3 regions of the Rossellomorea sp. GQ25 genome follow, and region 2 is predicted to be linked to each of the others. Evidence: riboswitches for the same ligand, from Rfam matches in the RefSeq annotation. Region 2 holds a riboswitch; each other region holds the start of a gene.
The links. A riboswitch is a leader RNA that binds a small molecule or an ion and turns the genes downstream of it on or off. The one in region 2 is predicted to bind cyclic di-GMP.
Positions count from the first base shown of each region.

Region 1: another riboswitch for cyclic di-GMP. It lies ahead of AC6CIB_RS18865 (anti-repressor SinI family protein); the one in region 2 lies ahead of AC6CIB_RS21305 (EAL domain-containing protein).
Region 3: another riboswitch for cyclic di-GMP. It lies ahead of AC6CIB_RS11675 (hypothetical protein); the one in region 2 lies ahead of AC6CIB_RS21305 (EAL domain-containing protein).

Region 1 covers NZ_JCAXEQ010000006.1:206,226-216,748, forward strand. The annotation lists gene AC6CIB_RS18810 (3'-5' exonuclease) at 1-636, shown strand, start outside; gene spoIIID (sporulation transcriptional regulator SpoIIID) at 1,025-1,285, shown strand; gene AC6CIB_RS18820 (rod shape-determining protein) at 1,779-2,789, shown strand; gene AC6CIB_RS18825 (flagellar hook-basal body protein) at 2,860-3,699, shown strand; gene AC6CIB_RS18830 (flagellar hook-basal body protein) at 3,760-4,602, shown strand; gene AC6CIB_RS18835 (DNA-directed RNA polymerase subunit beta) at 4,618-4,896, shown strand; gene fabZ (3-hydroxyacyl-ACP dehydratase FabZ) at 5,126-5,557, shown strand; gene AC6CIB_RS18845 (hypothetical protein) at 5,759-6,052, shown strand; gene srtD (class D sortase, LPxTATN-specific) at 6,258-6,866, opposite strand; gene AC6CIB_RS18855 (helix-turn-helix domain-containing protein) at 6,859-7,185, opposite strand; gene AC6CIB_RS18860 (hypothetical protein) at 7,416-8,120, shown strand; cyclic di-GMP riboswitch class I at 8,524-8,682, shown strand; gene AC6CIB_RS18865 (anti-repressor SinI family protein) at 8,716-8,853, shown strand; gene AC6CIB_RS18870 (helix-turn-helix domain-containing protein) at 8,888-9,208, opposite strand; gene AC6CIB_RS18875 (YwpF-like family protein) at 9,302-9,742, opposite strand; gene AC6CIB_RS18880 (single-stranded DNA-binding protein) at 10,010-10,387, shown strand; gene AC6CIB_RS18885 (hypothetical protein) at 10,412-10,523, shown strand, end outside.
Region 2 covers NZ_JCAXEQ010000010.1:14,852-25,374, reverse strand. The annotation lists gene AC6CIB_RS21310 (ABC transporter permease subunit) at 1-310, opposite strand, end outside; gene AC6CIB_RS21305 (EAL domain-containing protein) at 452-1,162, opposite strand; cyclic di-GMP riboswitch class II at 1,221-1,301, opposite strand; gene AC6CIB_RS21300 (DNA-3-methyladenine glycosylase) at 1,401-1,985, opposite strand; gene AC6CIB_RS21295 (DmpA family aminopeptidase) at 2,111-3,166, opposite strand; gene AC6CIB_RS21290 (CAP domain-containing protein) at 3,342-4,103, shown strand; gene liaG (LiaG family protein) at 4,271-5,134, shown strand; gene AC6CIB_RS21280 (YqcI/YcgG family protein) at 5,173-5,904, opposite strand; gene AC6CIB_RS21275 (FUSC family protein) at 6,116-8,314, opposite strand; gene AC6CIB_RS21270 (PucR family transcriptional regulator) at 9,631-10,523, opposite strand, start outside.
Region 3 covers NZ_JCAXEQ010000003.1:170,028-180,550, forward strand. The annotation lists gene secA (preprotein translocase subunit SecA) at 1-375, shown strand, start outside; one part of gene prfB (peptide chain release factor 2) at 749-820, shown strand; one part of gene prfB (peptide chain release factor 2) at 822-1,850, shown strand; gene AC6CIB_RS11650 (YitT family protein) at 2,385-3,257, shown strand; gene cccB (cytochrome c551) at 3,337-3,651, shown strand; gene ftsE (cell division ATP-binding protein FtsE) at 4,154-4,840, shown strand; gene ftsX (permease-like cell division protein FtsX) at 4,830-5,714, shown strand; gene AC6CIB_RS11670 (murein hydrolase activator EnvC family protein) at 5,754-7,103, shown strand; cyclic di-GMP riboswitch class I at 7,286-7,369, shown strand; gene AC6CIB_RS11675 (hypothetical protein) at 7,498-7,734, shown strand; gene AC6CIB_RS11680 (class I SAM-dependent methyltransferase) at 8,013-8,588, shown strand; gene AC6CIB_RS11685 (hypothetical protein) at 8,621-9,238, shown strand; gene AC6CIB_RS11690 (redoxin domain-containing protein) at 9,231-9,812, shown strand; gene AC6CIB_RS11695 (DUF302 domain-containing protein) at 9,910-10,293, shown strand; gene AC6CIB_RS11700 (trans-sulfuration enzyme family protein) at 10,419-10,523, shown strand, end outside.

The DNA of each region.
Region 1 (10,523 bases), on a different contig from region 2:
AAAAAGATTGAATGTCCGCTCCACTATGACTCAGTCCCTCTGAACAGGAAAATTGAAGACCTTACGTTTGTTGTTTTTGATACAGAGACGACAGGTTTTCGCGTCGGAGCGGAGGATCGGCTGCTGGAAATCGGGGCGGTTAAAGTAAAAGGGTATGAGGTAAAGGAAAACATCACATTTCAGACATTTTCCAATCCTCATCGACTCATTTCTCAGGAAATAATCCAGCTGACGGGAATTCAGTCAAAAGATGTCGAACAAGCACCGGAAGCAAGGGATGTCATCCATGATTTCTTCGCTTTTTTAGAAGGAAATACCGTGAATAGTCTGGTTGGACACTATGTAATCTTTGATGAACTCGTGCTGAAGAGTGAACTGATTCGGGCCGGACTTCATCTACAGGTGGCACCGAGCCTGGACACACTTAATCTAATCGGATATCTTTCGCCCTCAAATGATATGAGAGATCTCGAGCGGTATGCTCAGTTGTTTGGGACTCGATTGTACCCGAGACATCGGGCGTTGAACGATGCTCTTATGACGGCTTATTTGTTTGTAGAATTATTGGAGCTGTTAAGAGATCGAAAGGTGGAGACCTGGGGGGAATTGATTCGGGTAAGCAGAGGTCGTGAGTGAAGGGGTGCACATATCGGATACATTCACGTGGAGGATCTTCCTCCGAAAACCATGTGAAGGTCCGTCCCTAAGAGTAATTTTTCAGAAAATTAACCTCAAACCTTGTCCTTATTGTGCTTTTTGTGCATATATGTGGGCACAAGCTAATAAAATGATACAAACCTATCAAAATAGAGAGTGTTTGAGGTGAGGAATCGTCATTATACCATTGATTATCAGCTGAATATTTGATTATACGTTGTAACATCAGGAAGCTGCCGAGGATTAAATAAGGCTTTCTGCCGCTTGCACATGGGTCTTGATGTGCATGCGGTCTATACTATTTCATTGATGCGAAAGCGAGTCTCATTTCACACTTCTCACATCCAATTTAGGGAGGTCGAGTGGTGTGCACGATTACATCAAAGAGAGAACAATCAAGATTGGTAAGTATATCGTGGAGACGAAAAAAACTGTTCGTGTAATTGCGAAGGAGTTTGGCGTGTCCAAAAGTACTGTCCATAAAGATCTAACAGAACGACTGCCAGAAATTAATCCAGAACTCGCAAATGAAGTCAAAACAATACTTGATTATCATAAATCTATCCGGCATCTACGAGGTGGAGAAGCGACGAAGCAAAAATACAAAAAAGAAGAGCTCCACAGCTAACCAAAATACGCCAAGCCCCAGAAAGATGGGTCATGCTTGGTGTGTTTTTGTTTACAGGCGGCATGAAGCGATTTTGCCTGTTGAATTTTCGTCTTTTTTTTACCGTTAAATATTCATTGTAATTTACCTGTTAATAATCTTCCAAAGTTCAACAGGTAAAAGAAAACATATACAGTACCAGGTACAAATCGCCTTGAATGTACCAGGTACAACAACCCTCGATTGTACCAGGTAAAACAACCACTCATCCCACCCGTCTTCATCAAACCTTAACACCCCTGTAACATCACCCTCCAATATTCCTATACTTTTCCAAATAAATAACAAAATCAATACATTTTTTTGACAAATAATATCTTCCTTCGACATATTTATGGTAAAATAATTAATTAGGTGAAAGTTTTGACTTAACGTTTTTACGTAATGACATTAAGATGAAACCATAGATGAAATATGATGATGAATTTGTAAAAGAAGAAGGGAGAAACACAAGATGTTCGCGAAAGATATTGGGATTGATCTTGGTACGGCTAATGTTTTAATTCATGTTAAAGGAAAAGGGATTGTCTTGAATGAGCCATCGGTTGTGGCTTTGGACAAGAATACAGGTAAGGTATTAGCGGTTGGAGAGGAAGCGCGTCGCATGGTTGGACGTACTCCTGGAAACATTGTGGCGACTCGTCCGTTAAAAGACGGCGTCATTGCTGACTTTGATGTAACAGAAGCAATGCTGAAGCATTTTATTAATAAATTAAATGTAAAAGGTTTTCTTTCTAAACCAAGAATCTTGATTTGCTGCCCAACGAACATCACGAGTGTCGAGCAAAAGGCGATCAGGGAAGCGGCTGAAAAGAGCGGTGGGAAGAAGATTTATTTAGAAGAAGAGCCTAAAGTCGCTGCGATCGGTGCGGGGATGGATATTTTCAATCCAACAGGAAACATGGTCGTGGATATCGGTGGAGGAACGACGGATGTTGCGGTTCTTTCCATGGGTGACATCGTGACGAGTCAGTCCATCAAAATGGCTGGGGATAAGTTCGATCATGAAATCCTGAATTATATTAAAAAAGAGTACAAGCTTCTGATCGGGGAGCGTACAGCGGAAGATATCAAGGTGAACATTGGTACGGTATTCTCAGAAACCCTGGATGAAGATCGAAAAGAAATGAGCATCCGTGGCCGTGACATGGTGTCCGGTCTGCCACGCACGATTACCGTGACATCAACGGAAATCGAAGGGGCTCTTCGTGAATCAGTGGCAGTCATCGTACAAGCTGCTAAGAATGTCCTTGAAAAGACCCCCCCGGAATTATCAGCGGATATCATTGACCGCGGGGTTATCTTAACAGGAGGGGGAGCACTTCTTCACGGAATGGATACCCTCCTTGCAGAAGAACTGAAAGTACCGGTTCTCATTGCTGAAAACCCGATGGATTGCGTCGCGATTGGAACAGGGTTAATGCTTGAGAATATCGATAAAATTTCAAGAAGACGAATTATATAAATTACTTTAATAAAAATATTGCACCATTCATCCGATATAAAAACAGCTAGCATAGTTATGAGGTGAAAACATGTTTCGTGGATTTTATACAGTAGCATCAGGAATGCTTTCGCAGCAACGCAAGACTGAAATGTTAACGAATAATATGTCTAATGCGAATACACCGGGTTTTAAAGCTGATCGGGCATCGATGCGGGCATTTCCGGAAATGCTCATGGAGCGGATGGATTCTACGTCGATTCCGACAGAGAAAACACTCTCCCTTCCTTTCAATCAGAAAGTGGGAGCCCTCAATACGGGTGTGTATATGCAGGAAACGATCCCATCATTTTTACAGGGTGATCTACAGGAGACAGGAAGAGGCTTGGACATTGCACTATTGGACGTGTCGATGCCGACTAATGAAGAAACGGGCTCAATGGGATCGGTGTTTCTGACGGTTGAAGATGCGGATGGAAATCCACGCTATACCCGAAACGGGAACCTGACTGTGAACGGAAATGGATTTCTCACGACGAACAGTGGTTTTTATATTCTGGATGAAAATGGCGAGCGTATTCAATTAGACAGTGACCAGTTCACTGTTGGAGAAAAAGGGCAGATTCTTGTCGATGAAAATGTTGTGGCTACCCTAGGTGTAGGCTATTCAGAAGATCCCAACCGACTTGTGAAACAGGGAGACGGACTATTTGCAACAGAAGGAACTGTGCCTCTTCCTGATGCCTATGAAGAAGCCAATGTTTCTTTTACCACCAAGCAGGGATTTCTGGAACGGTCCAATGTCGATGCATCCCGTACAATGACGGATATGTTATCAGCGTACAGAACCTTTGAAGCGAATCAGAAAGTACTCCAGGCTTATGATCGAAGTATGGAAAAAGCAGCCAACGAAATCGGTCGGGTCAACTGATAGTTAAAGATTGTAAATGAAAATCGTCACTTAATACCTTATAATAAGGGGGGACACGTCATGAATCGAACAATGATTACAGCAACCAACACATTAGGTCAATTGCAGAAACAAATGGACATGATCGGTCATAATCTGTCGAACGCAGATACAAATGGATACAAGCGCCGGGAAGCGACATTCTCAGAGTTACTTGTGCAACAGGTGAACAATCAGCGTGTGGAAGAGTTTGAAACAGGCAGACTTACCCCTCTTGGAGTACGGGAAGGCAGTGGTGCAAAGCTTTCACAATCTCAACTGATCCTAAACCAGGGTTCTTTGAAGTCAACGGGTCGCTCGCTGGATTTTGCTTTAACCAGTGAGGGGCAGTTCTTTAAAGTCCTTGCTCAAGATGACAATTCAAGTGACGTGCGCTATACGAGAGACGGAGCATTCTTTGTCAGTCCTACCGGGAATGGGGAAGCGATGCTCGTGAACGGAAGCGGATTACCGGTCCTTGATGAGAACGATAACTATATTACCTTTTCAGAAGATGCGTCTTCTTTCCAGTTAGGGGATAATGGAATCCTCACGGTTACGGATGCAGGCGGCGTAGAAGAGCAATTCAACTTGGGGATTGTCACGGTTGAAAAGTCTCAATTTCTACAGCATTTTGGCGGTAATCTGTTAGGATTTGCGGAGAACCTGGACGGGCTTGGGGTTACAGAAGATGAAGTCGTAACGAATGTCGTTGGAGGAGCACGCTCTGATATTTCATTGGTTCAAAATTCATTAGAGGCCTCGAACGTTGATATCAGCAAAGAAATGACGGACATGCTGAATGTCCAACGATCATATCAATTTCAGGCCCGCTCGATCTCCCTTGCAGATCAAATGATGGGCCTTGTAAATGGGATACGCTAAAAGGAGTTAAATGCTATGAGTGAAAAAGAGCTACTACAAGAAGAAAAAACAACAAGAGAATCAGTAAAAGCAGAAAAGAAAGCCAAGCAAAAGGACGAATCCAAGCCTGCACGCTGGGTAAGGATCCGCATGTTGCCAATCTGGCTCAGAATCCTTCTGTTCATCCTTCTTCTTGCAGGAAGTCTCGTATTAGGTGCCGTCATTGGCTTCGCAGGCATCGGAGACGGCAAAGCAGCCGACGTCTTCAAAGCAGAAACCTGGCAGCACATCATTGATATCGTCATGAAGAAATAAACCCAATATCTATTTCATAAGACTGTCCTCTCGCTAAGGAGACAGTCTTTTTTTAAGTCCTTTTTAGGGACGGACCTCGAATGTGCAAACCTTAATAAAAAGAACCTTGATTTTTCAGGCTTTTGTAGTGATTGTGCAATTTTTCGAGGTCCGTCCCTCTCTTGTTGCCTTTCCACAATCAATTTAGTTACAATAAGGTGTACATACATATTGGTAGGAGGAATTTTATATGCTTGATATTAATCAAATTAAGGAAATCATTCCCCATCGTTATCCGTTTTTGCTGGTGGATCGGATTTTGGAGGTGGAAGAAGGCAAGAAAGCGATTGGAATTAAGAATGTGACGGCGAATGAGGAGTTTTTCAATGGGCATTTCCCTGAATATCCTGTTATGCCTGGGGTGTTGATTGTGGAGGCACTTGCTCAGGTCGGTGCTGTGGCCATGTTGAAAGTGGAAGATAACCGCGGGCGTTTAGCTTTCTTCACTGGTATTGATAAATGTCGTTTCAAGCGTCAAGTAAAGCCGGGAGATCAGCTGAGACTTGAAGTCGAAATGATCCGCTTTAAAGGGCCGATCGGTAAAGGAAAAGGCGTGGCGACTGTTGATGGTGAGGTTGCCTGCGAATTAGAAATGATGTTTGCTTTAGGAGATAAGCAATAAACATGTGCAAACTGGGCTTGTTGTGATTCGTTCACTTCAGGCCCAGTTTTTTAGTTTCAACCCTTCGCATGATCAAAATCAAATTTCCCCAAAAAATTTCACTCAAAATGCAAGTAAATTCATTTTCAGGGAATGCTAACGAAAGACCATAGTAACGGTCTTACATTAACTAACATACACGTTAGAAAGGAGTAACACATCATGAACAAAAAATTATTATCAATTCTTGGTGGATCAGCACTTGCTGCCATGCTTCTTGTAGGATGTAACGCAAATCAGGAGCCTCCTCCGGAAGATGAAGCACCAACAGAAGAAGAAGTCCCGGAAAATGATGGCATGAACGAGAATGACGGTATGGGTGACAACGAAAATGATCAGTCCCAGGATCAGAACGAGCCAGGGGACAAAGATGCAGCGAAGGATAATAATACGCCTGAAGAAGACGCTATAGAAGATGATAAGGATATGCAGGATCAGGATAAGAAGGACGAGTAATCGTTTCAAAAAGCAGAGGCAGCTTAAAGGTGTCTCTGTTTTATTTTTTATAATCACAGCTCCCAAAATAATAGAGATGATGCAAGATGTAAATCCAAGTAAGTTAATATAACTTTTAAGAATTTGAAGACAAAATGAAACATGTCTTCATACCAAAGATTAACTTGCAATAAGAAGACCTCTTTCTCAAAAGGAAAGAGGTTTTTTAGTGAATTCTTATAGCCTCAATAATATATCTTTCGGTCGAAGCACCAACAAGGGTAAACGGATAGCAAGTAGAAAGAGTCAGGATTTCCTCAGGACGAGTTGTCCGAATAATCGAAGTGTCACTTTCATCGACAATATAAGTCTTGAAAATTTCATAGGAGTAAGTTCCAGTTGGCATAACGATGGAAAGTATATCGCCGTGCTGGAGTTCACCAATGTTTCTAAATACCGTATCCCTGTGCCCAGCCAAAAAAATTTGATCCTTCTGTTCCGGTAGTGATGTTGATGAATAATGTCCTACCCCTTTCTTTAGTTCTTCCCCATCTGTTCCTTCAATGATTGCTACATCTCTTTCGAGTCTTGGAATATGTAAAACCCCAATGACATCCCCTTTCTCAAAATGGTAAAAGATTGAGGTTTGAGAGGAATTAATTGGTTCGGGGCTCTTATGTACTGAAGAATTTTCCATAATCCTTTCTTTTGCTTTAACTAGAGCTTCATTTTCCGCTTCTTCGAGAATTTTTATCTGAAGGAAGGAATATATGACAAAAGATAGCCCGCTTGATAAAATAAGGATTCCAAAAATCAGAAAAACCTTCCTACTCATGATGTTTCCTCCTTTTATATTGAAAAAAAGAAAGAAAATCGTGAAATTCCTCTTTCGTTAAGCCCTGGTGAATGGCTTTCTCTAGTGGTTCAACCCACTCCTCATCTAAATAGATCGTATTCATATCAGAAGAAAGAATAATTTCTAAAGAAGTATCTAAAGTAAGAGCTATTTTTTTTAGAATCTTAATGGAAGGATTCTTTTGAATACCTCTTTCAATAGAACTTATATATGATTTAGAAACATTTGAATGATGAGCAAGCTCGTTTATGGTTACCCCTTTTTGTTCACGAAGATCTTTAATCTTATTACCTACCATGTCGATAACTCCTTCACAATTCATTTTATTCATTATATAGAACAATTATTTTTTTATAAAGTACGAAAAAAAGTGAATTTTAAAGGAATCAAGAGGGAGGTATCGATATCTACCTTGTTTGACGGTATTTTCAATGTTTTTGGAGATTTTCATTTCATATGTGAGATCTTATAATAAGTTAAGGTGTTCTTTAAAAAGAACAAATTCACTGATTCTAGGAGATGAAAAAGATGAATCAAAATAGAATTGTCGTAATGTTATTAGTCCTATTTTTTATCTCTGGAATAATGAATCATCATAAAACGTATGCAAATGAAGTAGATATCATATTAATACCTAACGAAAAGTTCTTATTTACTATTTCAAATATGAAGCCGGGTGATTGGGCAGAGAGGGAATTGAGGGTTAGAAATGGCGGTGACAAAGATTTTAACTACACCATTCGCGTTGATAATAAACAATCTGACAGGAAACTATTTAACGAATTGGAATTGAAGGTGTACGAAGGGGGCAAATCCAATTTAATCTTTGATGATAAATTAAAGAATTTCAAAGGGTTTAAACCAGAGCAATTAAAAAAAGGTGCGACTGACAATCTATTTTTCCAGGTTGAAATGCCATATGAATTAGGGAATAAGTTTCAGCAAACATCCGCATATTTTGAAATCATAATTGTAGCAACTGGAATGACAACTCCTTCACCTCCCGAGGATTCTAATGATCCGGTAAAGCAACCAGACAGCAATGTTAAGCCGCCCCCTGTAAACTCGGGCACAAATGAAACCCAATCTCCACCAATAGCATCACAAGGCCCTAAACTACCTAACACTGCAACCAACCTTTACCTGCTATTAACGATAGGTTTTATATTAACTACAACGGGATTGACACTAATATATGCAAATAGACGTTTATCAAAGAAAAAAGAAACTTAACCTGAATGAAGAGGTGACCTCATGTATAAAAAGATATGTGGACGATGCACAAGACCATCCTATAGTAGCACTGAAACGGGTGAATGGGTTTGTCCGACCTGTAAATTTGACTTATCCAATCAGCCATTCTATTATCCTAGTAATTACCTGAAAATTAATAGAAATGTCCTACCTCTTAGAAGGAAGTTAGAGACATATAAAAATAGCATGAATTCGTAGTTTTTCGACAAACCTCATCATATGCTTACACGATTTATTAATCGGAAGAGAGTAATATTTTTGTAAATGTCAGATTATAGATGAATATGTAGGAAAAAAGTGTAAATTAAATTAATGGAATAGACAAAAAACAACACAACGTCTGAATGTTTATTAGTATAATCGAAATAGTTCTAAGGGAAGAGTCAGATAAAGGCAAACTTATTGAAAAATGAGGACGCAAAGTCACAGATCTAAGGTTGGAAAGTAGGCATATCTTCATAAATATCTTGAATATAATGAACAGAAAATATTGATGAAGAAGGTGTGGTTAATTGAAAACTATGATGGCTGGATTGCCTGGAATACATATATGTATTTTGGGAGGGTATTTATATTGACAAATCGGGAACTTGATCTTGAATGGATGGAACTAATTAAACAAGCTTTAGACGCCGGAATTTCTAAAACAGAAATTAGAGAATTCCTTCAAAACCAGTCTCAGGAAGTGAAAGCCGAGTACAAAGTGATTTAATATAAATAAAGTCTTGCGAATCCCTCGCAAGACTTTATTTATTGCCTAATTTCCACTTATTAAATTCAATGAATTCCCTGAACTGCTCCTTGGTAATTCCAGAACTCATGGCTTCTTCTGCAATCTTAAGCCACTCATGATCGATATTGTGATCTTCTGGTTGATCATGTAAGAGAGCATCCATCGGAATCCCTAAAGCAGCTGAAACTTTTTCAAGAAATTGAATGGAAGGGTTTTGTTGAAGGTTACGCTCTATTGAACTCAAATATGACTTTGCAACACCGGCTTTTTCAGCAAGTTCTGTCATGGACATACGTTTTTCTTGTCTGTATTTCTTTACTCTTTCTCCAATCACAGGAAACACCTACCTAAGAACTTCATATAAGAAGTCAATATTAAATTCAATTATATCATAATGAATCATACCGATATTACCTAATTCACACAATTAAACGCTAGGTTTTGAAGTGGCTGGAATCCTTGGCTTAGATACCATTTTCTCGCGGAACTCACGGATTAATTCTTCCCCTGAATATCCTTTTTGGACTAGGTCATCAAGGAGTAATTCTGCATATTCATTCCTCTGTTTTTTCAATTTCCCCTCAAACATAATACTGATATGCTTATCCATCTCTTTAATACAACGGATAGAAGTCATGAAAGCAGCAGGATCATTGGCTTTATGGGAAATCACGACCTGAATTTCCAAATCTTCCTTACGTTGCTGAGCCTTTTGAAAGAACTCAATATATTCATTCGACAAGTACGTTTCGACAAGCCACGTACTCTGCCCATCTTCTTTATTAATAATCAGACCGTCCACTAGCTCAAAGTCACGCAGTTCATCGTTCTCCACTACTTGCAGTGAAATAACTTTAAAGGTTTTCATGAACGAACATCTCCCATTTAAAGGTTTTATAAAATTATATCATAGTAGGAATTGTTTCCCTAACAAATTCCTTGATGAAAAAAAGGACGAAAGCTTCAATTTTGTGAGTTTGACCCTGATTTTGATTAAAAATCGGGAAATCTCCCTAGGGGAATTTCCGAAATTCAAGCCATTTTTGCCTCGAATTTCGGAAATTCACGATTTTACAAGATGAGACAGAAGATTGTAAGATGAAAACAGTTTAAGAGAAAGGAGGAAAGAATTCAATTGATCAACCAAGTGACCCTCGTTGGAAGGCTGACCAAAGATCCTGAAGCAAGAAAAACAATGGAAGGAAAATCGATACTTAACGCTACGATAGCTGTAAATCGTAACTACAAGAATCAAAAAGGCCAAATAGATACAGACTTTGTACTCTGTACCATTTGGAACCGGGCTGCAGACAATATGGAGAAATATTGCCGAAAGGGATCTGTCATTGGAGTGACCGGTCGAATCCAAACCCGTTATTTTGATAACGATCAAGGAAAACGCACGTATGTAACCGAAGTCGTCGCTGAAAATGTCCGATTTATGGACAGCAGGCGGGAAACCGCAGAAGCCCCCGACCCAAGCAAGAAAGAGCCAATCGAACTACCGTATTAATATTTTTAAAAGGGAGATGGAGTTGTGGCCACACTGCAAGATCTTGAAAGAAGAATTGACAGAATGGAAAAGTTAACAGAAGACCTCATCAAAAAGGTAGCAAGAGCGAAAGTCGAAAATTTCTATTTATCTCAAC
Region 2 (10,523 bases):
TTGTGAAGATGGTAAGGATGAATGCTATTCCCAGGCCTAATCCCAATGCTCCACCGATAATCTGCAAAGAATACAGATAAGGTCCCCAAAGCATGTCCAGAAAATCGACTGTTATCCCTTTATAGGAATAGCTCCAATTTTCACCGTCCAAAAATACAAAAACAAACTTAAAAAACTCTTCCAAGAACCCGACAAAATTGTACAGGCCCCTCTCCTTAAATACTTCAGGAGCAATACTCACGGCTAAAATACCGATCAATCCGAGAATATAATAGAACATAAATTTCAGCGGAAATGTGAGAAGCCTCATACCCTGATCCCCTTTTTTTCTCTTTTTCCTCAAGTTTAATGTAAATTTTAAATATTTTCAATTTTATTTCAATTCGTTCGATACCACTGCAGATATCCAAGAAAAAAGGTGACTCCTACGCTTCAGAGTCACCCTTCCCATTTAAGCTAATAATCGACTCGGCCTCCCCAGATAAAAGCCTTGCCCTATTGTAATCCCAATGTCCTTTGCCACTTGCATATCCTGTTTGGTTTCAATGCCTTCTAACACAATTAACGTATCCTTACCGTAGAATTGATTAAAAAAGGAAAGGAATCGTTGTTTCTTATCGTCTTGAGCCAGATTCAAAGCAAAATAGCGATCCAGCTTAATGATTTCAGGTTCATATTCAATGGATTTCTTGATGGAAGAGGTCCCTTGCCCGAAGTCATCAATCGCATACCAAACACCATATTGCTTAAGTTCTTCGAGAGACTCTTTTAATATTGGGTTCTGCCACAGCTCCTCAGCACTCGACTCATTAATCTCCAGCACGAGACGCCCCTTTATTTCAGGATGTTTCTTCATGAGGTCATAAAAATAGGTATGAAAGCTTGGGTGAAGAATCGTTGTGATATAAATATTAAGAAATAACTTACAATTCTTCAGTCCATTCTCTATAAAGCTTTCAAGAGCTTTTGAAATGGATAAGGTATCAAGCTTATACAAGATATTTGCTTTCATCGCAGACTGAAAAACATTTTCGGGATTTTCATTATACTTGTTTCGTAACAGGCCCTCATATGCATAGAGGGATTGATGCTTGCCCATTTCATATAAAGGCTGAAAATCATGATAAATATAGTCGTTTTGAAAAATAGTAAAGATGTTCATAGGACCCCTATACTCTCTATAGTTTATAAAAAAAACCACACAAAAACGTATTCCTACGTTCGTATGTGGCCGGTTGCGCTACTAGCTCCCCTAAATGTAAGCGCCCATCTATCATTTAGGTTCAAAGCTCCCATTCGAATTGACAGTATATGATTTTTACCTTACAAGAAAAATATACCACAAACATAGTACATATGGGTTATTTTTTAATTGATTATTAGAAAATTCCCAAAAATGATTACCTTGATACATAAGGATTGTCCTTAACCCAGAACCTCCACGGATAATCCTTGGCTTCTCCCGTGTTATCTATCCCAATTCGTTTCCCTTCCGCAATGTCTTCAGGTTGGTACCCTTTTGAAATGATGAGAGGGGGTTCCAGAAAGCTGCCTCCGTAATCTTCCATGGTTATGCCTAACGCTTTTGTCAGCTTTCCTGGACCATTTGTCCAATTTTTTCTCACATGACCCGGTCTTCTTCTTTCTATTAGCCTCAAGCCATCAAGGGGTTCAACCGCTCTAATGAGAATCGCTTCGGGTTTTTCTTTTTCTCCGCTCACTACATTGACCAGGCAGTGAGTATGCATAACATATGTATAGATTCTGCCGGCTTCCTGAAACATGACTTCCGTCCGCTTCGTCCGTCTATTCCCATAGCTGTGAGCTGCCCGATCCGCTGGCCCTAAATACGCTTCCGTTTCCACAATATAACCTGAAGCTGTTCCCTCCTCCGTCTCTTTCACTAACACACATCCCAACAAAGACTTTGCAAGTTCCAAAGTGGGCTGTTGGAAGAACGAAAGAGGCATAGGGGTATATTCCATGACTGTCACTTCCTTCAACTAAATTGTTCGTACGCATATATATGGTATACCCCATTTTCTTGATGGTTAACTAAATTTCCATTTAAAGAAAAAATCCTAGAGAGTAACGAATATAGGTTCAGCTCTTATTTCATCAGTCCATCCATAAGCAAACCTAAAGGTATCGCTTCCACCTTTCGCCCATTCCTGCCCGTTGTGGTTTGCGCTTTACAGAGAGAGTTCCATATGGCTTCTTCTACGCTATCCACTGCCATTTCAAATAGAGTAGAGATGATGAGTCCGTCTTCTTTAATGAAACCGTACGGAATCGTGTTATCATTGGAAGGCTGATGTGGAATGCGGTGTGCAGTAGAAAATGCAAGAACAATATCACCACTCCCATGTGCTCCATACGAACCCGTTCTTGAAAGGCCGAATGAAGCACGTTTAGCAAGTCGTTTAAGCTGCCTTTCATTTAGAGGTGCATCCGTCGCCAGAATGATCATGATTGATCCATCAGGTGTTTTTTGATCCTTCCCTGTGTTAAGGATAGGTACCCTGAGATCCTTCCTTTGACCGAAATTCGTTAATACGAGGGCTCCCACCGTATACTTCTCATCTCCAAAGACATACTCCCTGGAACTTGTTCCTATTCCACCTTTATACCCGAAACAAAGCATTCCCGTTCCCGCTCCAACGCACCCTTCATCCACGGGTCCCGAATGTGCCTGAAAAATGGCATCTTGGGCATCCTCAGGCTTCACATGAAGGCACCGGATATCATTGAGGAAGCCATCATTGCATTCTCCTACAACGACATTTACTGTCCCCGTTGTGTCGCCGATTTCAGGTGTTTCGTCCAGCATATATTGAACAGTCCCTTTTAATACATCCCCAACGGAAAGAGTATTCGTCAAGAGAATAGGACTTTCAATGACACCCAGCTCCTCCATTTGAATCGTCCCGACGGTTTTTCCAAAGCCATTGATTACATGGCAACCCGCGCATACTTTATCACGAAACAGATTGCCATCATGAGGTAAAACCGCCGTTACCCCCGTTCTTACCACGGTACCGTCATGTTCATAGTGAAGGGTTTTATGTCCGACCTTCACTCCCTCAATATCGGTAATGCTGTTATACTTCCCGCTTGAATAGGAGCCGATACTGCCTCCCATTTCCCGTAATCGCTTTCGTTCCATTTATGAAAAACCCCCTTTTTTCTTATCAATACTATTCGGGTCCAAATCACAAAATCCTCTTTAATAGAGAGGCAAACCCTATTTTTAACAGGATAAAGAACACGTAGAGAGTACATATTAATGACTGTTAAATGCCTGCTTATAAAAGGCAATTAAAAATATTGGAGGATCTGACATGAGAAAACGATTTTTTTCCATAACAGCCTGTGCTGTCATCCCGTTTATGCTGATGACTGCCTGTAACAATAACGGTGCAAACGATAACCTGATGGATACACAAAACGTGAATTACGATCCTGTTACTTATGATAACGATGGCAGGGATCGGATGGATGGAATGCAAGGAAACCAAACTCCCCTTCATCGTTTCATGGCTCCGATAGACCCAAATGGGGGCTTACGTGAATTTACCCACTTTGATCGCGGTGAGGAAAATGCGCCCGGTAATGATGAAGCCCGTCAGCCGGATCAGCCTGCACAAGAACCGAATACAGCACAACCGGAACCGCCTGCAGAGGGTCAGCCCAAACAAGATGCACAGGCATCCGATGCAAGTGGATTTGTGAAGCAGGTAGTGGATTTAACCAACCAGGAACGTAAGAAAAATGGACTTAGTGCCCTGAAAATGGATGGAGAGTTAGCGAATGTGGCAGAGATGAAATCAGAGGACATGAAGGAAAATGATTATTTCTCTCATACCTCTCCAACGTATGGGTCACCTTTTGAAATGATGGAGAACTTCGGGGTGAATTACTCCACAGCAGCTGAAAACATTGCCGTTGGACAAAAAACACCTGAATCTGTCGTTAACGCTTGGATGAACAGTCCCGGTCACCGCAAAAATATTTTAAACAAACAAGTCACTCATATTGGCGTGGGAACAGCGAAGGATCCTAGTCAGGGAGTTTATTGGACGCAAATGTTTATCGCAAAATAAATGTTCAGACCGGTCACCTAAGGCCGGTCTTTTCTCTATTACATATCCTGCACGAACTCGGCCTCTGGTCTGATTCAAAAATAATCCTATGGCTCATTGTGATGAACCGGCAGCTGCATTAAAATAAAACTATAAAATGGAAAAACAAACCAAAGCGAGGGATAGTTATGAAAAATGCTTTTGCCGTGATCATTGCACTGCTTGCACTTGGAACGCTATACGTCATCCTGAATGACAATACATCGTTATTTGCTAAAGAAAGTCAGTCAGGGGAACGTATCGCGGTAACGGACAAAATCGATCACATCGATCTTAAAATGGAAGGCAGCGACACAGAAGTCATCCCTACGGATCAGAATGAAGTAAAGGTCGACATTGAAGGAAAAGGAACGCTGACTTTAGCTGAAAAAGGCGATACCATTGAAGTGGCTGTAAAGCATAAATGGTATGAATGGGTAGGATTCAACCGCAAATCAAACGTAACCGTGTACATTCCAAAAGAATATGATCGAAGTATAGAAATCGAGATTGGCTCCGGTAACTTACAATTTGCCGGAGATTCCGAGGCGAATCGAATGAAACTCGATGAGTTATCCGTGGATATGGGTTCCGGAAACATGACGCTTGAAAACCTTGAGACGAATGTATTCGAACATGATGGTTCTTCCGGAGACTTAGTCGTGAATGCTCTCTCCACAAAAGAAGGTAATGTGGATATCAGCTCCGGGGATGTAGAATTGTCGAACTACGAAGGTCCACTTGAAGGGGACTTATCATCTGGTGAATTAACTGTCTCGATGGACACTCTAAAGGGAAACCTGAATTTTGATGTAAGCTCTGGAGGTGTCAACCTGGATCTGCCGGAAGACGCGAGCTTTAAGCTGAACGGAAAAGCAAGCAGCGGAGACATTTCCTGCAATCTTCCACTAAAAAATCAGAAGATAGACGATGGAGACCTTTCAGGTGTGAGAGGGTCTGGTAAATACACCATCAATATTTCCGTTTCCAGTGGGAATGTAGATATATATTAAGAAGAAGAGTGTCAGGCAGTGACCTGACACTCTTCTTCTTATTTATGATGAAAAGGACATTTACCTTCAATCGGCTCCACATCGTCTCCGATAAAGTATTGCTTCCATTCACGGTGTTCAGGGTCCCCATAATGGCTGATATTCGGATGCTTCGGTAAGCCGTCCCACTTCTCGACCCGCTCCCTTACTTTCTCACGGGACATAATGCCACCCTTTGATGTTCCTTCCAACCCTTCAAAGATCCTTCTCGGCTGAAAGCCTAATACCAAGCTATTCCCAAGGTCTCTCGTCTTTCGCTGCTTATAAGCAGGAGCATTCCCAAACACGAAAAACGGCTCCCCGGCAAACGAAAACGCCCACAAATGATGATCCGGATCCTCCGGATAATCCTCTGGCCAAGCCTCCTCATCCTCATCATGAAGAAACTGCAGAATCTTCCAGAAATACTCACGATAATGAGGGACGGACCTCTCCTCATCCTCCGGTTCCACAAACAAAAAGAATCCGTGACGAATCAGCCGCTCTCCTTCTGGTACATCAAACAATTCGATAAACTCTTGAATCGTTTCGGGAAGATGCTTCCAATTATCATGACTTATATACGAATAGCGAAGCTCTCCTTTTTTCTCTCCGGTCATACCGAAGTAACAAGGAAACGTTCGATCTGTTACTACCTCGTGAAAATTCTTATATTCTTCAATAACCCATTCAGGAACAAGATCAGGGTTTTTCATATCTTCTTTGGTCAGCAATAAGCTTTGGGCTGCCATTTCCTCCACCTCACGATTATATAAATGTAATGTATTGATGGTATGGTTTTCCCGAAGAATGATGGGTTAAAACAATTTCTGACAAAAAGTTTATTAAATCGACCATTTATATACCGTACCTCAGCACGTTATTGCGTAATGAAGCCTTCCGACAAATCGTTACAATACCTTAGAAACAAAAAAATAACAGAAGAGTAAGCGATGTTCCGCTTTACCCTTCTGTTTTTATTCCCTTCACTTCCGCACCCAGTTCCTCACCAAGAGCTACAATCGATTGATTGATTTTCCACACATAGTAGAGGTGATGAATCAGATCCATCTGTGACTTCAGTCTGCTTGGTGCCAGGGTTTCGATCTTTTCCCGTTCCTCGCTTAAACTCCATAAAACTCGAGCGTTCTCTTTTTCTTTTAGCAGCTCACGTAACGTTTCGATGTTATGAGTGATTTTCTCTTCTGTCTGCTGAAAAACGCTATTTAGTTCATCAGAAACCTGCGCTGGTACTTTTCTATGGGATGAAGCAAGCAGGTGCTTCGCGTAATAGTTAGTGGCTGTCACTACCGTGATCCAACGGCCAATCCCCGATCGTGTCATGGAACCAGGTCGTTGCAGAAGAGATTGTGCTTCATCCTTTATGCCCTGAAGCTTTTGATCGAGATCAAAGGCTTGATCTGTTAATGGTTTATCTTCAATATTCGTAAAGGTTTTTACATAGGAAGAAACATACCCTCCAAGCTCTTCAAGAAAATCATCAAAGGCGTCTGCCACCTTGTCCTTCGTTTTCTTTGGAAATACAAACGCCGAGACAGTCAGGGCAATCACTGCTCCAGCAATTGTATCAATGACTCGCGCCCCCATTAGTTGCATGCTGATCCCGCCCAGGAGCAGGTCATACATAAACGCGATGAGCATCGTAATGAATAGGCTCATAAGTGTATAAGAAACCGTGAAAAGATAGAAGGCCAGGAACAGAACGACAAACAGAAGAAAAACTTCAAGCTCAGAATTTCCTGAAACGAGTTTTGCCGCTCCGAATCCAAGTATAGCCCCGATCACCGTTCCAACCGATCGCTGAAAGGCCTTCATATAGGTTCTTCCTACTGACTCTGTGCCAATTTGAATAATAAAGGTCGTTAACAGTACCCAGTAGGGCTGTGCAGGAGCAATCAGCTCCCCTACAATAATCGCTAACGTACCGGCTACAAGAGCTTGAATCGCCTTACGGGTAGAAGGTTTTAAACTCTTAGTCTCTTCTTCAGACTTATCCTCTTTTTCCTCCTCCTCAGACTCGTCCTTATTCTCTATGTTCGTTTCCTTGCTTTCTGAAACCTTCAGCGACTCTTGAATGGTGATGGCTGCTTCCAGCACATGATTGGCAATGGACTCGATGCGCCTTAGAAGATACACCCAGCCTTTAGGCTTTTCTTCTTGATTCAACATCTCTGTTAAAAGAAGACGAAGGCCCTGGATGGCTATTTCCGCTTCTTCAAGAGAACGGGGATCATAATCCTGGGCCAGTACCTCAGCATCACGGAGCGAACGGAGAACCCAGACCAACAAGCGTCTAAGCTCCGTAACCTCTAAGGCATCCAACTCCTTGAGGCGCTTCAAAGAATCGGTTAACGTCTGAATCAACATCTCTGTATCAAAAACATAGAGACGCAATTGGGAAGGCTCGATACCAGGCCATAGCTTCTTCAAATCATTCTCATTGATATCACTGGCTACGATTCTTGCATACTCATTCAGCCTTCGAACATTTCGATCAAGAAGCTTCCTCCGTTTACTACTCGTGTCCGGATCCTCGATCATCTTCATCAAAATCGTAAACGTCAAGTTGGATTGAATATGAAATGAACGCATGCTTCTTCGTAACACATGAACCGAGCCTTTAAAGATAATGAAATTATAAAGAAAAGCGTATACGACACCAATCACAATCCCGATATAGAACCATGATAGGTGAGCCACATCAAGCTGCAGAATCGATGATATATAAATCGACATAAAACCTGCCATTCCCATGGAAAAATACCGGATGGCAAATCGGGAGAAGTAAAAAGCGCTAAATATCGCTCCTACCAGTAGGATATTTACCACGAGACTATAATGAGCAAAGGCAGAGCCTATTGTGATTCCAACCGCTACCGCCACACCAATCAACGGGGTAGTCACCTTTTTCTTAGCAGTTGTGTCATCCATGACGACGAAGATACCGAGCATCCCCACCATCCCTGACACAATGGCCGGTGTAATGGCTGTGTGATCGAATAGTTTTAATAAAAAAAGCATTGTAAATACAGCCGATATTAAACTGATCGTTGCCTTACCCGCCTGCTGAAATCTTTTCCGGCCGGGGTCTGATGCGAGGATCCTCCCCAGCCATACATACTGTCTATGTAACTGTTTCATTTTTTCATCATACCCTTACTTTCACACCGTTTTTCATTCTCTATTATCGTACCCGTTCCAATAAAAAAGTAACCTGGACTGCGGAAGCAGCAGGTTACTCTTATTCGCTGGTGCACGAAGAGAACATGAATCTATTTGTATGATTATAAGGGTTTTACGTGGTTGGGTAAAGGAAAGTGCTTGAGGATTCCCACATTATCTATTATTTCTCATTTGTACAGTCTTTACCTTCATTTCAACAATGAGCAAAATAGATAAAAAAACTGGATAGACCCTAAAGGAATAACTGTAGCTTTGAAATAAAGTTTGATCAAAAATACCTTAAAAACCCATATTTTACGATAAATAAAAAGAATCCATTTTGAAAAAGATTGATCAAAATGGATTCTTCTTTAGCAGTTAATATATTGCCTTAATACTAAAATCACTGAATGTCTTCAACTAAAGCACCAGTTAGTTTAATAACGTATCTTCATTAAAATTCTCTCTTCTACTTTCTTGCCTATATGACTGTATCCTCGTCATCCATTACAGCATGTACCTCAGATTGAAATAATCTGTTTTATATTCAGGGAATTGCCTTTCATTTTTAAATAACATCCTGTCTTTATCTGTATACAGAGTCAAATTTCATCAGCAATTTTTTCACTAAAAGTCCACAGCATTATAAAACAATTGTTATTGCACCTGAATCTACGTTACTCGGATCAAATGAGGTTACTAACTGATAATAAGGTACACCTAAATAAAGATCGTTTCCAAATGAAACATAATATACAAGTAGTCACTCCCAACCAAGAGGAAAAAGAAATGGTTCACAATGTTATTTTTAATGAACTATGTCAAAGGAAAACTCTTCAGCATTCGAAGGAACAGTATCTTGCTGTGATTGAACGATTAAGAGAGAAAGGTGCCTAAGCTGTGATACTTAGTTTGTACTGAAATCTCGCTCCTCGTCCAACCGAGTGACACAAGTAAGAAACTGTTTGATACTACAAGTATTCACGCAGAAACTGCACTAGAATTAGCAATGAAAGGCATCCCTGGGCAACGTGCTGAGTTACTAAAATAGTATTCTTTGATCAATGAGGTTAATTTTTAAAGATACTAGGACGAATTCCAGAACAAAAGAACACTTAAAGTTAAAGATAAACATAAAGAAAACTTGGCGAGGCTATGCCTTTAGAAAAAGCCCGATCCAAAATGGATGGACCCGACTCATTCGTCTCAATAGAAGATATTTTTAAATTTCCTAAGCTGGTGATCCAGGCCGGGTCCCAAGGGTCAAAAGCTTTCATAAAACTCTATACGCGAGATCAAATTCCTTTCAAAGCATCTTTATAACGCTGATAATATGCTTCAACATTGTTCAACAGCAGTAATTCAGTATATAGGTATACTTTCATATTGAAGTTATTGAAATCAATAGTAGTAAGCTCTTGTATTTTTTTGATTCGATAATTCAAAGTGTTCGGATGGATAAACAATTCATTAGCGGTCTGTTTACCTTTTCCGTCATTCGCCAAAAACACTTCAAGAGTCCGGAGCAGATCTGTCTGTTTCTTGACATCATTCTTGAGCAATGACAACAAGTCATCACTATAATAATCCTTTGAGGTGTTTTTTTCATAGAGGGTAGGCAAGTACCGATAAATTCCCAATTGAGCAAATTCCCGCGGCATCGATTCAGGACGCGGACTGATGAAGTTCGCGGTCTCAATGACCTCTGACGCTTCCAAAAAGCTCTTTCTCATTTGATATAACGAGGTGTATTCCTTTCCGACCCCGATCAAGAAGTTATAAAATTGTTCTTCGCCTGTTTGTTCTTTGACCTTTTCGACTAAATTTCTGGCTAATTCCAGCGAAGAAAACGGTTTATCTGCTTTGCCGTAGAGAACGAGAATCACTTGGTATTCCGTTTTCAACGTATAAATATTTGTATGGAAGCGGGATTCGTGAACCAGCCTCTCAAGATGGTCGAGCATAGGCTTATATTGTGGTGATGTTATCGAAAAAACAGCTACAGTGAACCGTTCCGGCAATGTCAGCTTGACCAGGGATGCATCATGGCGCAGTTGGCTTTCACTTCCATATTCGTGCTGCAGGAGATGCCACAATACCTCTTCTTTTTTGTCTTTTTTGACATTGACCTTCGCGTAAATATCATTAATCAGGTTTCCAAGGTGAGGGGAGATCTCTTCAAGGAAAG
Region 3 (10,523 bases), on a different contig from region 2:
GTCATCCTGCTTCGCGCGGTTGATACAAAATGGATCGACCATATCGATGCGATGGATCAATTGCGTCAAGGTATCCACCTTCGTGCCTACGGTCAAACCGACCCACTGCGCGAATACCAGCATGAAGGGTTTGCCATGTTCGAAAGCATGGTACTCGCAATCGAAGAAGACGTGGCTAAATACGTCATGAAAGCTGAAATCCGCAACAATCTTGAACGTCAGGAAGTAGCCAAAGGTCAAGCGGTGAACCCGAAAGAAGAAGGCGGTAAGGCTAAGAAACAACCAGTTCGCAAGCAAGAAGACGTAGGGCGCAACGAACCATGTCCATGCGGAAGCGGTAAAAAGTACAAACACTGCCACGGCATAACTGGATAAATAAAGAGAATGCTACCTGGTGCTTATTTTGATAAAATAAGTGCCAGGTACTTTTCCGTTTTTTATGGGTGCCTGGGATAGCGGTTGTTATACTTGGCTAATTTTTTGTAAGATTGTTGTCTTTTAAATAGGTTATGTAAAAGCATACCGCTGAAGTTGATTGAGCGGAAGGTGCTCGACTCCTGCGGGAGAAGCGGGACAGGTGAGACCCCACAGGCGAAGCCGAGGAGGCTCACCGCCCGCCCCGCGGAAAGCGAGCACCTGGAGCGGAAATCAACCACTACTGTCTAATAGAAAATCCGGCCACTCTATTCCAGGTATTATCAAAACAAAGTAAATTCAACAACCCAAATAACTATAGAGGTGAACACTCATGGAACTATCAGAAATCAGAGCAGAGTTAGAAAAAACAGCTACGACATTAGCGGACTTCAGGGGGTCTCTTTGACTTAGAAAACAAAGAGGCCAGAATTCAAGAGCTGGACGAAATCATGGTTCAACCCGATTTCTGGGATGACCAGCAAAAAGCTCAAGGGTTAATCAATGAAGGAAATGGTTTAAAGGATCTTGTAAACGAGTACAAATCATTGCTTGAATCCCATGAAAACCTTGAGCTTACCCTTGAACTTATTAAAGAAGAACCGGACGAAGATCTTCAAAAGGACCTTGAAGAGGAGCTTGGTGATTTGGTCAAACGATTAAATGACTACGAACTTCAGCTGCTTCTAAGCGAAGAACATGATAAAAATAACGCGATTCTTGAGCTGCATCCCGGGGCAGGTGGGACGGAGTCTCAGGATTGGGGTTCCATGCTTCTACGTATGTACACTCGTTGGGGAGAAAAACGCGGTTTCAAAGTAGAAACCCTTGATTATCTTCCTGGAGATGAAGCAGGCATCAAGAGTGTGACCCTTGCCATTAAAGGTCACAATGCGTACGGTTACTTAAAAGCTGAAAAAGGCGTACACCGTCTTGTTCGTATTTCACCATTCGATTCTTCAGGACGTCGTCACACTTCCTTCGTGTCTTGTGAAGTCATGCCTGAGTTTAATGAAGAAATTGAAATCGAAATCCGTACGGAAGACCTTAAAATCGATACGTACCGTGCAAGTGGAGCCGGTGGACAGCATATCAATACGACGGATTCGGCTGTTCGTATCACGCATTTACCAACGAATGTCGTGGTAACCTGCCAATCTGAACGTTCTCAGATCAAGAACCGTGAGTCAGCCATGAAAATGCTGAAAGCGAAGCTCTACCAAAAGCGAATCGAAGAGCAGGAACAGGAGCTTGCCGAAATTCGTGGAGAGCAAAAGGAAATCGGATGGGGAAGCCAAATCCGTTCCTACGTCTTCCACCCATACTCCATGGTCAAAGACCACAGAACCAACACAGAATCAGGAAACGTACAAGGCGTCATGGACGGAGACCTCGACCCATTCATCAACGCTTATCTTCGTTCCAAAATTCAATAATCATACTCAAACTGGATCCTCCATTAATTGGAGGTTTCAGCTTTTTTCTAAAGATTTTAAGGGACGGACCTTTAAAGGAGGTCAGTTTCTTCCATCATATGTATGGATATGAACGTGGAATATACTTTACATACACAAATAAGCACACGCCGACTATCGGTATTATCACTTATTGCAGAAGACGGAAGCTAAATTTTCCCTTGTAAACCCTCTCACTAATCAAGGTCCGTCCCTCACCACAAAAACACCTCAACTTATTAGTGCTTTACCACGTTATTGAAGTGTTATTTACACCTCTAAGTACCCATGCTATACTCTCAAAGGTTGATACAGAGCGTGTTGGAAGGTTGGGAAAGTTTATTTGGCCCTATTTCATACATATGATTTTCAACTCTTAAAGCGAAATATATGTACAATCTTCATGCTCAGAGGTTCACGATCTGACCAATTAGAGGTCCGTCCCTCTGCATACTCTGCATAAAGGAAGAGGTTGTACTCATACTATAAATACATAGGTTAAAGGAGTCGTACTGGATGGGTTTGAAAGAGAGACGTCGTGGGCAGGCATTTAATCCGCGGAAAGAGAAGTTGTTAGAGTATTTGTTTGTTGTGTTTGGGTCAACGATTGTGGCTCTTGCGTTTAATGTGTTCTTACTGCCAAATGAGGTTGCTTCAGGAGGGGTGAGTGGGATATCGACCATCCTGAAAGGTCTGTTTGATTGGAAGCCAGCCTTCGTTCAGTGGGCATTTAATATTCCGCTATTCATTGCAGGGTTAATCTTTCTGGGCCTTCAATTCGGCGTGAAAACAGCCATCGGTACGGTTTTCTTGCCGCTAGTAGTATTTTTAACAGAAGACTGGAAGCCGTGGACGGAAGATCCCCTGCTGGGTGCTTTATTCGGCGGGATTGGTGTAGGACTGGGCTTGGGAATCGTCTTTCGAGGTAAAGCGTCTACAGGAGGGACGGACCTGGCAGCACAGATTGTAAACAAATTTACTGGGTTGTCCTTAGGCACGTGTGTTGCGCTTATCGATGGAATGATTGTTCTTTCTGCTGCGATTGTGTTTGACATCGAACGTGGTTTATATGCTCTTATCGGCCTCTATGTGACAAGTAAAACGATTGATTTAGTCCAGGTCGGCATCAGCCGATCAAAAATGGCACTTATCATTACAAACAGACAGGAAGAAGTTCGTGAAGGAATCCTGAATAAAATTGATCGTGGTGTGACAAAACTATCTGCATACGGTGGTTATACGGACGATGAGCGCCCGATCCTTATGTGTGTGGTCGATCAAACAGAATTCACAAAACTGAAACAACTGGTCAAAACCATTGACCCCTCTGCTTTCGTCGTCACAATGGACGCTTCAGAGGTGTTAGGTGAAGGTTTCAAACGGGTTTAACCTTGGTATAATTATGTAATAGGGGACGGACCTCGATACATCCCGTTACTCTTAAAATGTGTTCCTAGGGGGAGGAAAAATGAAGAAAAAACTACTTGGTATTGTTTTTGGCGCTTCATTGGTACTTGCAGCTTGCGGTGGTGGCGGCGAAGAAAGTACAGAAACAAGCTCTGGCGGAGTAGACCCTGAAAAAATCGTAAACAATAAATGCACAAGCTGTCATGGTGGAAACCTTGAAGGCGGTATGGGGCCAGCCCTTAATAAAATTGGTGCTGATTTAAACAAAGATCAAATCTTGGAAGTCATTCAAAATGGTAAAGGTCAAATGCCTGCGGGACTCATTGAAGGTGAAGAAGCAGAAGCAGTGGCAGAGTGGTTGGCGAATAAGAAGTAAGTGAGGAAGAAGGGTCCCGAACTGAGGATTCTTCTTTTTTGATTTATCCACAAACTTTCTCCTTTCCCTTCTTTAAATATATGTTACAAAAGCTCCTCGAATAAATATTGTAAAAAATCAGCAATTGAACCGCAAAAAATTATAACCTAGTAACTTACTGAGACTAGCATCAACCTAAGGTTTATCATCCTCCTATTATCAAACCTTTTTACTTGGTTATAGTACCAGGTTATAGATAAAAATACCTATGTTTATAACGGAAAATAGGCATAATCGGCAATAAAAAAGGTAAAATATACACATAATTTCAAACTTTGAAACGTAAATGTAATAATTTTTTTCCTTAACAACGTACAAAGTGATGTTATAATAACTTTCGGGAGAGCAATTCGAGGTTTTTCGCCATTTCATGTCTAATTATGGTAAAAACGTCGTTGTGTTCGTACATATGTCGATAACAGCCAAGAGGGTAACTACATAATACAAATTAGGTGATTTTATAATGATAGAAATGAAAGACGTGTATAAGCAGTACAGCAACGGTGTCATGGCTGCCAATGGCTTTAACGTCCACATTAAGCAAGGTGAGTTTGTGTATGTTGTGGGTCCAAGTGGTGCCGGGAAGTCTACTTTCATCAAGATGATGTACCGCGAAGAGAAGCCTTCTAAGGGTGATATCATCGTAAACGGTATTAATCTTGCAAAATTAAAAAATAGTAGAGTTCCATACTTACGAAGAAACGTTGGAGTCGTGTTTCAGGATTTTAAGCTGTTACCATCTCTTACAATCTATGAGAACATTGCCTTCGCACTTGAAGTAATAGAAGAACATCCAAGGCAAATTAAGAAGAGAGTCATGGAAGTACTGGATCTGGTAGGGTTAAAGCATAAAGCAAGAATGCTTCCGAATGAATTGTCAGGTGGAGAGCAACAGCGTGTATCGATTGCACGATCCATCGTGAATACGCCGCAGCTTGTGATTGCAGACGAACCTACGGGTAACCTGGATCCGGAAACATCTTGGGATATCATGAACATTCTTGAAGATATCAGCAATCGTGGAACAACGGTGATCATGGCTACTCATAATCGGGAAATCGTAAATACCATCAAGCATCGGGTAATTGCCATCGAAAATGGCCGAATTGTTCGTGACGAACAGCGAGGTGATTACGGTTATGAAGGCTAGGACGTATGGTCGACATCTAAGAGAAAGCTTCAAAAGCATCGGACGTAATGGCTGGATGACATTCGCATCCGTGAGTGCCGTTACTGTAACCCTACTACTTGTTGGTGTATTTATGGTACTTATGCTAAACATGAACAAGGTTGCAACCGATATTGAGAAAGACGTTGAAGTACGCGTATTACTGGAAATCGGTACTGAAAAAGCTCAAGTAGAAGAAATAGATAAGAAAATTAACCAAATAAGTGGAGTGGAATCCGTAGAATATTCTTCTAAAGAAGAAGAACTTCAAAACCTGGTAAAGGATTTAGGAGACGATTTCAGGTTATTCGAACAGGATAATCCATTATACGATGTATTTATTGTAAAAGCGGAAGATCCCCGCGATACTGGGAAAATCGCTGCTGAAGTCAGCAAGTATGAAGGTGTGAACGAAGCACTTTATGGTGAAGCGAAGATTGAAAGATTATTTAATGTACTGGAAATGAGTCGAAACGTTGGATTAGTGTTAATCATCGGTTTATTGTTTACCGCCATGTTCCTCATCTCAAATACAATCAAAATCACCATTGTCGCCAGAAGAAGGGAAATCGAGATAATGAAACTCGTGGGTGCAACCAACTGGTTTGTACGCTGGCCATTCATTCTAGAAGGATTATGGCTTGGAATTTTAGGTTCTATTATCCCGGTCGCTCTTGTCACAACAGGTTACTACTATGCTTATGAATTTATTAGACCAAAACTACAAAACCATTTTATTCAGATATTAGATTTTACCCCCTTTATCTATCAAGTAAACGGATTAATTCTATTAATGGGTTGCCTGATCGGGGCTTGGGGAAGCTTTATGTCTGTACGTAAATTCTTAAAAGTGTAAAATTTGATAGGTTGATAGAAGTTGAAAGGAGCATGCCGCTTGAACAAGAAGTATTTCATATCATTATCAATTGCAGCAGCATTAACAATCGGAAGTCTACCAACGTTAGGGACAACTGCTAACGCTCATTCCTCTGTGGAGGAATTACAGAAGCAACAAGAAGGCATTTCTTCTAAAAAAGAGGAAATCAATGGAAAGATAGATGAGAAAAAATCACAAATTAACCAAAACATCAATAAACAACAAGAAATCCAATCACAAATTGCAGAAATCAGTACAAAATTAAAAGATACTGAAGCAAAGATTGCCGAGAAAACAAAAGAGATTGACGAAACAACTGCAGAAATCAATAAACTTAAAGAAGAAATTGAAGTTCTAAAGCAAAAGATAGAAGAACGTAACGAACTATTAAAAGAACGTGCCCGTGCGATCCAGGAAAAAGGCGGCTCTGCAAATTATCTTGATGTGCTACTTGGCGCGGACAGCTTCGGTGACTTCATCAACCGTGTAACAGCAGTAAATACAATCGTAAGTGCCGATAAGAAGATCATGGACGAACAAAAACGTGATCAGGCTGAATTAGAAAAGAAACAAGAAGAAGTAGAAGGCAAGCTTGCAGATTTAGAATCTACTAAAGCAAGTCTAGAGTCTCTGAAAAAAGATCTTGATAGTCAAAAAGCTAAAAAAGCGGATTTATTTAAACAACTAGAAACGCAGCAGGCTTCTTTGGAAGTGGAGAAAAAAGACCTTCAACAAGAATCGGATGAGCTTTCTAAAATGGAACACCAGCTTGAAGGTGAAATCCAGGCTGAACAAGCACGATTAGCGGAACTTGCACGTCAGCGTGAAATCGAACGCAAGCGTCAAGCGGAAGCTGAGGCGGCAAAACGCACAGCATCACAACAACAAGCAACAACCAGCAGCAGCGGTGGTTCTTCTTCTACTCCTGTTGAATCAGCTCCAAGTGCACCGGTAAGTGCCGGTGCATGGACAGCCCCGGCTTCTGGAACGATTACAACCAACTTCGGCTGGGATGTATTAAACGGTAAGAAACGTTACCACTATGGTACGGATATCGCGGCAAGAGGCAGTGTTCCAATCTCAGCAGCAGCTGATGGATATGTCATCAAGAGTCACTTTAGCTCTAGCTATGGAAATGTAGTATACATCACTCACTCAATCAATGGTCAAACATTCACAACGGTTTATGCCCACATGGCTTCTTCATCTGTAAGCACTGGTCAAGCAGTGAACAAGGGTGACAGAATTGGTTACATGGGTAATACAGGATATTCTTTCGGACAGCATTTACACTTTGAGCTTCATGCAGGTTCTTGGAATGCATCGAAATCCAATGCTGTAAACCCACGTCAATATATTAACTTTTAATTAGAAAACCCCGCCATGAGCGGGGTTTCTTTTATTGGATATATTTCATGTTGGTACGCAGTATATTGATATTGTAAGGAAATGGAATGGAAGATTATTCTCATCACTGTTTTCATATCCTTTTTGTTCTAGTATAATGACAACTATATTACCTAAATATTAAAACAATTGATTTGTATAGTCCTTCGAAAAGGCAAACTAATTGAAAGATTAGGACGCAAAACCACGGGTCTGCCATTTTTTATATTGATCGCCGGGTTACCGAAAACAATGTATTACAATGAATACTAATTAGGACGTTTTATTAGTATCATTTTGCCTGCCATTTTGGTGGGATATTTTTATCTATATGTCCATTATAGTAGGATTTGAATCTGTAATAAGGATGATGATGTTGGAATCGACTGAATTAAAAAGGCAATTAAGAAGTTTTTGTAGAAGGAACCGTACTGCATTAAAGTCTACTTATGCAGGTGAATATACAGCAGAAGAGATCACCGAGATGATTATTGAAAATCTCGGCGCTGAAGAGGTTAAGAGGATATTAAACGACATTGAAATCATCAATCGTCGTGGTGGAAATACAGTGACATACTTTATGTTTATTTTAGAAGGATTAAAAGCAGCATAACATATAAAAACCGAATGCGGATCCAAATCCGGCATTCGGTTTTATTTATGTAACAGGCAGTAATTGCTCATCCAGACCCTTATTTCTAACGAGCCGTCCTCTCATATGTAACTTGTTCCTGCAATGAATAAAATAATTCAATGATTAGACACACACTCTCCCAGGAAATCTGTAATAATTCTTATATAGGATACACTATGAGTAAATAATTTGCTTGTATATAAAAATTTAAGATACTAATACATATTAGGGTATATTTAACGAATGGAGGAATTCCAATGGCAGGAGACTTATTCGAACACCATAAAGCTTCAAAGCTCCTCGATCCAAATCGTCAAGAGCTCGTACCGGTGGACAAAGTGCTCGAACTTCTCAAACTAAATAAAGGCGATATCGTCGCCGATTTAGGCTGTGGCAATGGCTACCTGACCCTTCCCATTGCCAAAACAGTTGAAACAAAGGTCCAGGCGGTAGATCTGCAGCAGGAAATGCTGGAATACCTGAAACACCGTGCAAACGAAGAAAATGTAGACAATATTGTTTATGTGAAATCATCCCTTGAATATCTCAGCTTCAATAAAGGCACCTTGGATAAAATCGTATCCGCTTTTGTCTTGCACGAAGTTCCCGATTTGATCAAAGTATTTCAGGATTTACACGATATGCTGAAGGAAGATGGAATTTGGCTGATCCTGGATTGGGAGAGGGTAGAATCAGAAATGGGACCGTCTTTAGATCGTCGGATTTCTTCCGAGGAACTTGATCACCAGCTCAAATCATCAGGATTCCACACATCGGTAGGTCACTTGCATCCATCGGTTTATTATATTGTCATTAGGAAGAATAATAGATAATTTAAAACGTTTCTGAAGGGAGGGAAATGGCTATGAATGAGCAGTGGTACACCATAGCCTCCTTCACATTCCCGGCTTCATGGGGAGCCGTTATCGCCTCGTTCATACTCACTTTCTTGTTCCTCTTCTTCTGGAATAGAAAGTTGAGCGACTGGTATTCCAATAGTATTTTTACTTTTTTACTCGTCTGGAAGCTGAGTGTGATTGTGGTTGACTTTCAAACGGTTCTCAAGCATCCCATTACGATTCTCTATTTTCACGGAGGAGTCGTTGGGCACTGGTTAGGACTGATAGCGGCTCTTACTTACATATTGGTTAAAAAAGTAGATCATCCGGCTACTATTATCATTTCATGGATGGTCACAGTTCTTGTCTTTGAAGCTGTCCTTCATATGCTTCATCACCACTATCTGCTAGTTGGTATTCAGGTAGTGCTCAATCTATTGATCACTGTCTTTTTTATTAAAAAAACCAGTGATCCTGGCGGCGATATCTGGGCGGGACAGTTACTAGTTATGTTTACTTTAGTCCAGCTATTTCTAAGTGCTTTCATTGGCGGCTTTGAATTGACCGTCACCGTCTGGACGTATTTGATCATGATGACCTATCTCATCTTTCTTTTAAACGTAAGGAGGAAACACAATGAATAAACGAAATTTTGCGTTGGCCATCGTTGCGCTTCTGATCGGCATTTTCTTAGTGAACTTTTTTCAGGATCAGCAGGAAAAGAAGGCCAGGGAAGAGGCGGCCCAATTAGCCAATGAATCCATGGATCTGTCTGATGCAGAGCAAGGGCTGACAAAAGGGGACCGCGCTCCGGATTTTGAATTAACCACTTTAAATGGTGAAGCCGTAAAGCTTTCAGATTATCAAGGTAAGAAAGTGATCCTGAACTTTTGGGCCACCTGGTGTCCGCCGTGTAAAGCTGAAATGCCCCATATGCAGAGTTATTATGAAAACAATGCCGATAAAGAAAACGTTGAAATCCTTGCGGTCAATCTGACCTCCATAGACGATGGGGAAAAGGCCGTTCATCAATTTATCGACGGCTACGAACTCACCTTCCCCATCCCAATGGATGAAAAGGGAGAAATCGGAGACGAATACCGGGCGTTCACCATCCCCACCACCTACATGATCGACACCAAAGGCATCATCCAACACAAAATCGTCGGCCCCATGAACGAAGAAATGATGGGTAAAATGGTAGAGGGAATGGAATAATCGAGAGGGACGGACCTCTGAATGTCGATGTTTCACCTTATACACTACGAGGTATTAACAGAATGTAGACTCAGAGAATAAAGAAGGAGATGTGAACATGTTTCATTACACAAAAGAAGTTTCAATGAGTGTGAAAGAAGCAGTGGAAGCGGTAGAAACTGCCCTGAAAGATGAAAGCTTTGGCGTGTTGTGGAATCTCGATCTTGCCCAGAAGCTGCAGGATAAAGGGCTTGATTTCAATGAAGAAGTAGTCGTATTAGAGGTGTGTAATCCACATGAAGCTAAAAAGGTGCTGGAAGAAAGCATGCTCGTAAGCTACTTCCTGCCTTGTAAAGTAGCGGTATACACAGAAGGCGGAACAACTAAGATCGGGATGGCAAAACCAAGCAAGCTGATCGAGATGGTGGATAACGGTGCACTGAAAAATCTGGCATTGGATATTGAAAATCGCCTGATCGGATGTTTAGATAACGTTCAATAAAACGAGAGCACCTGTTGCAAGTGGGCAGGTGTTTTTTTATGCCTTCCAATACATCCTACTCCTCACAATCTTCTGAATATGATACACTTTTAAAAATACATAGATTCAGGAAGGATGAAAGAGAGATGAAATTCACAACCAAGGTCGTGCACAGTCAGTTAAAAGGGACTGAGGAAATCCGCAGTAAGACGACGCCGATTTATCAAACATCTGCATTTTCTTTTACCTCT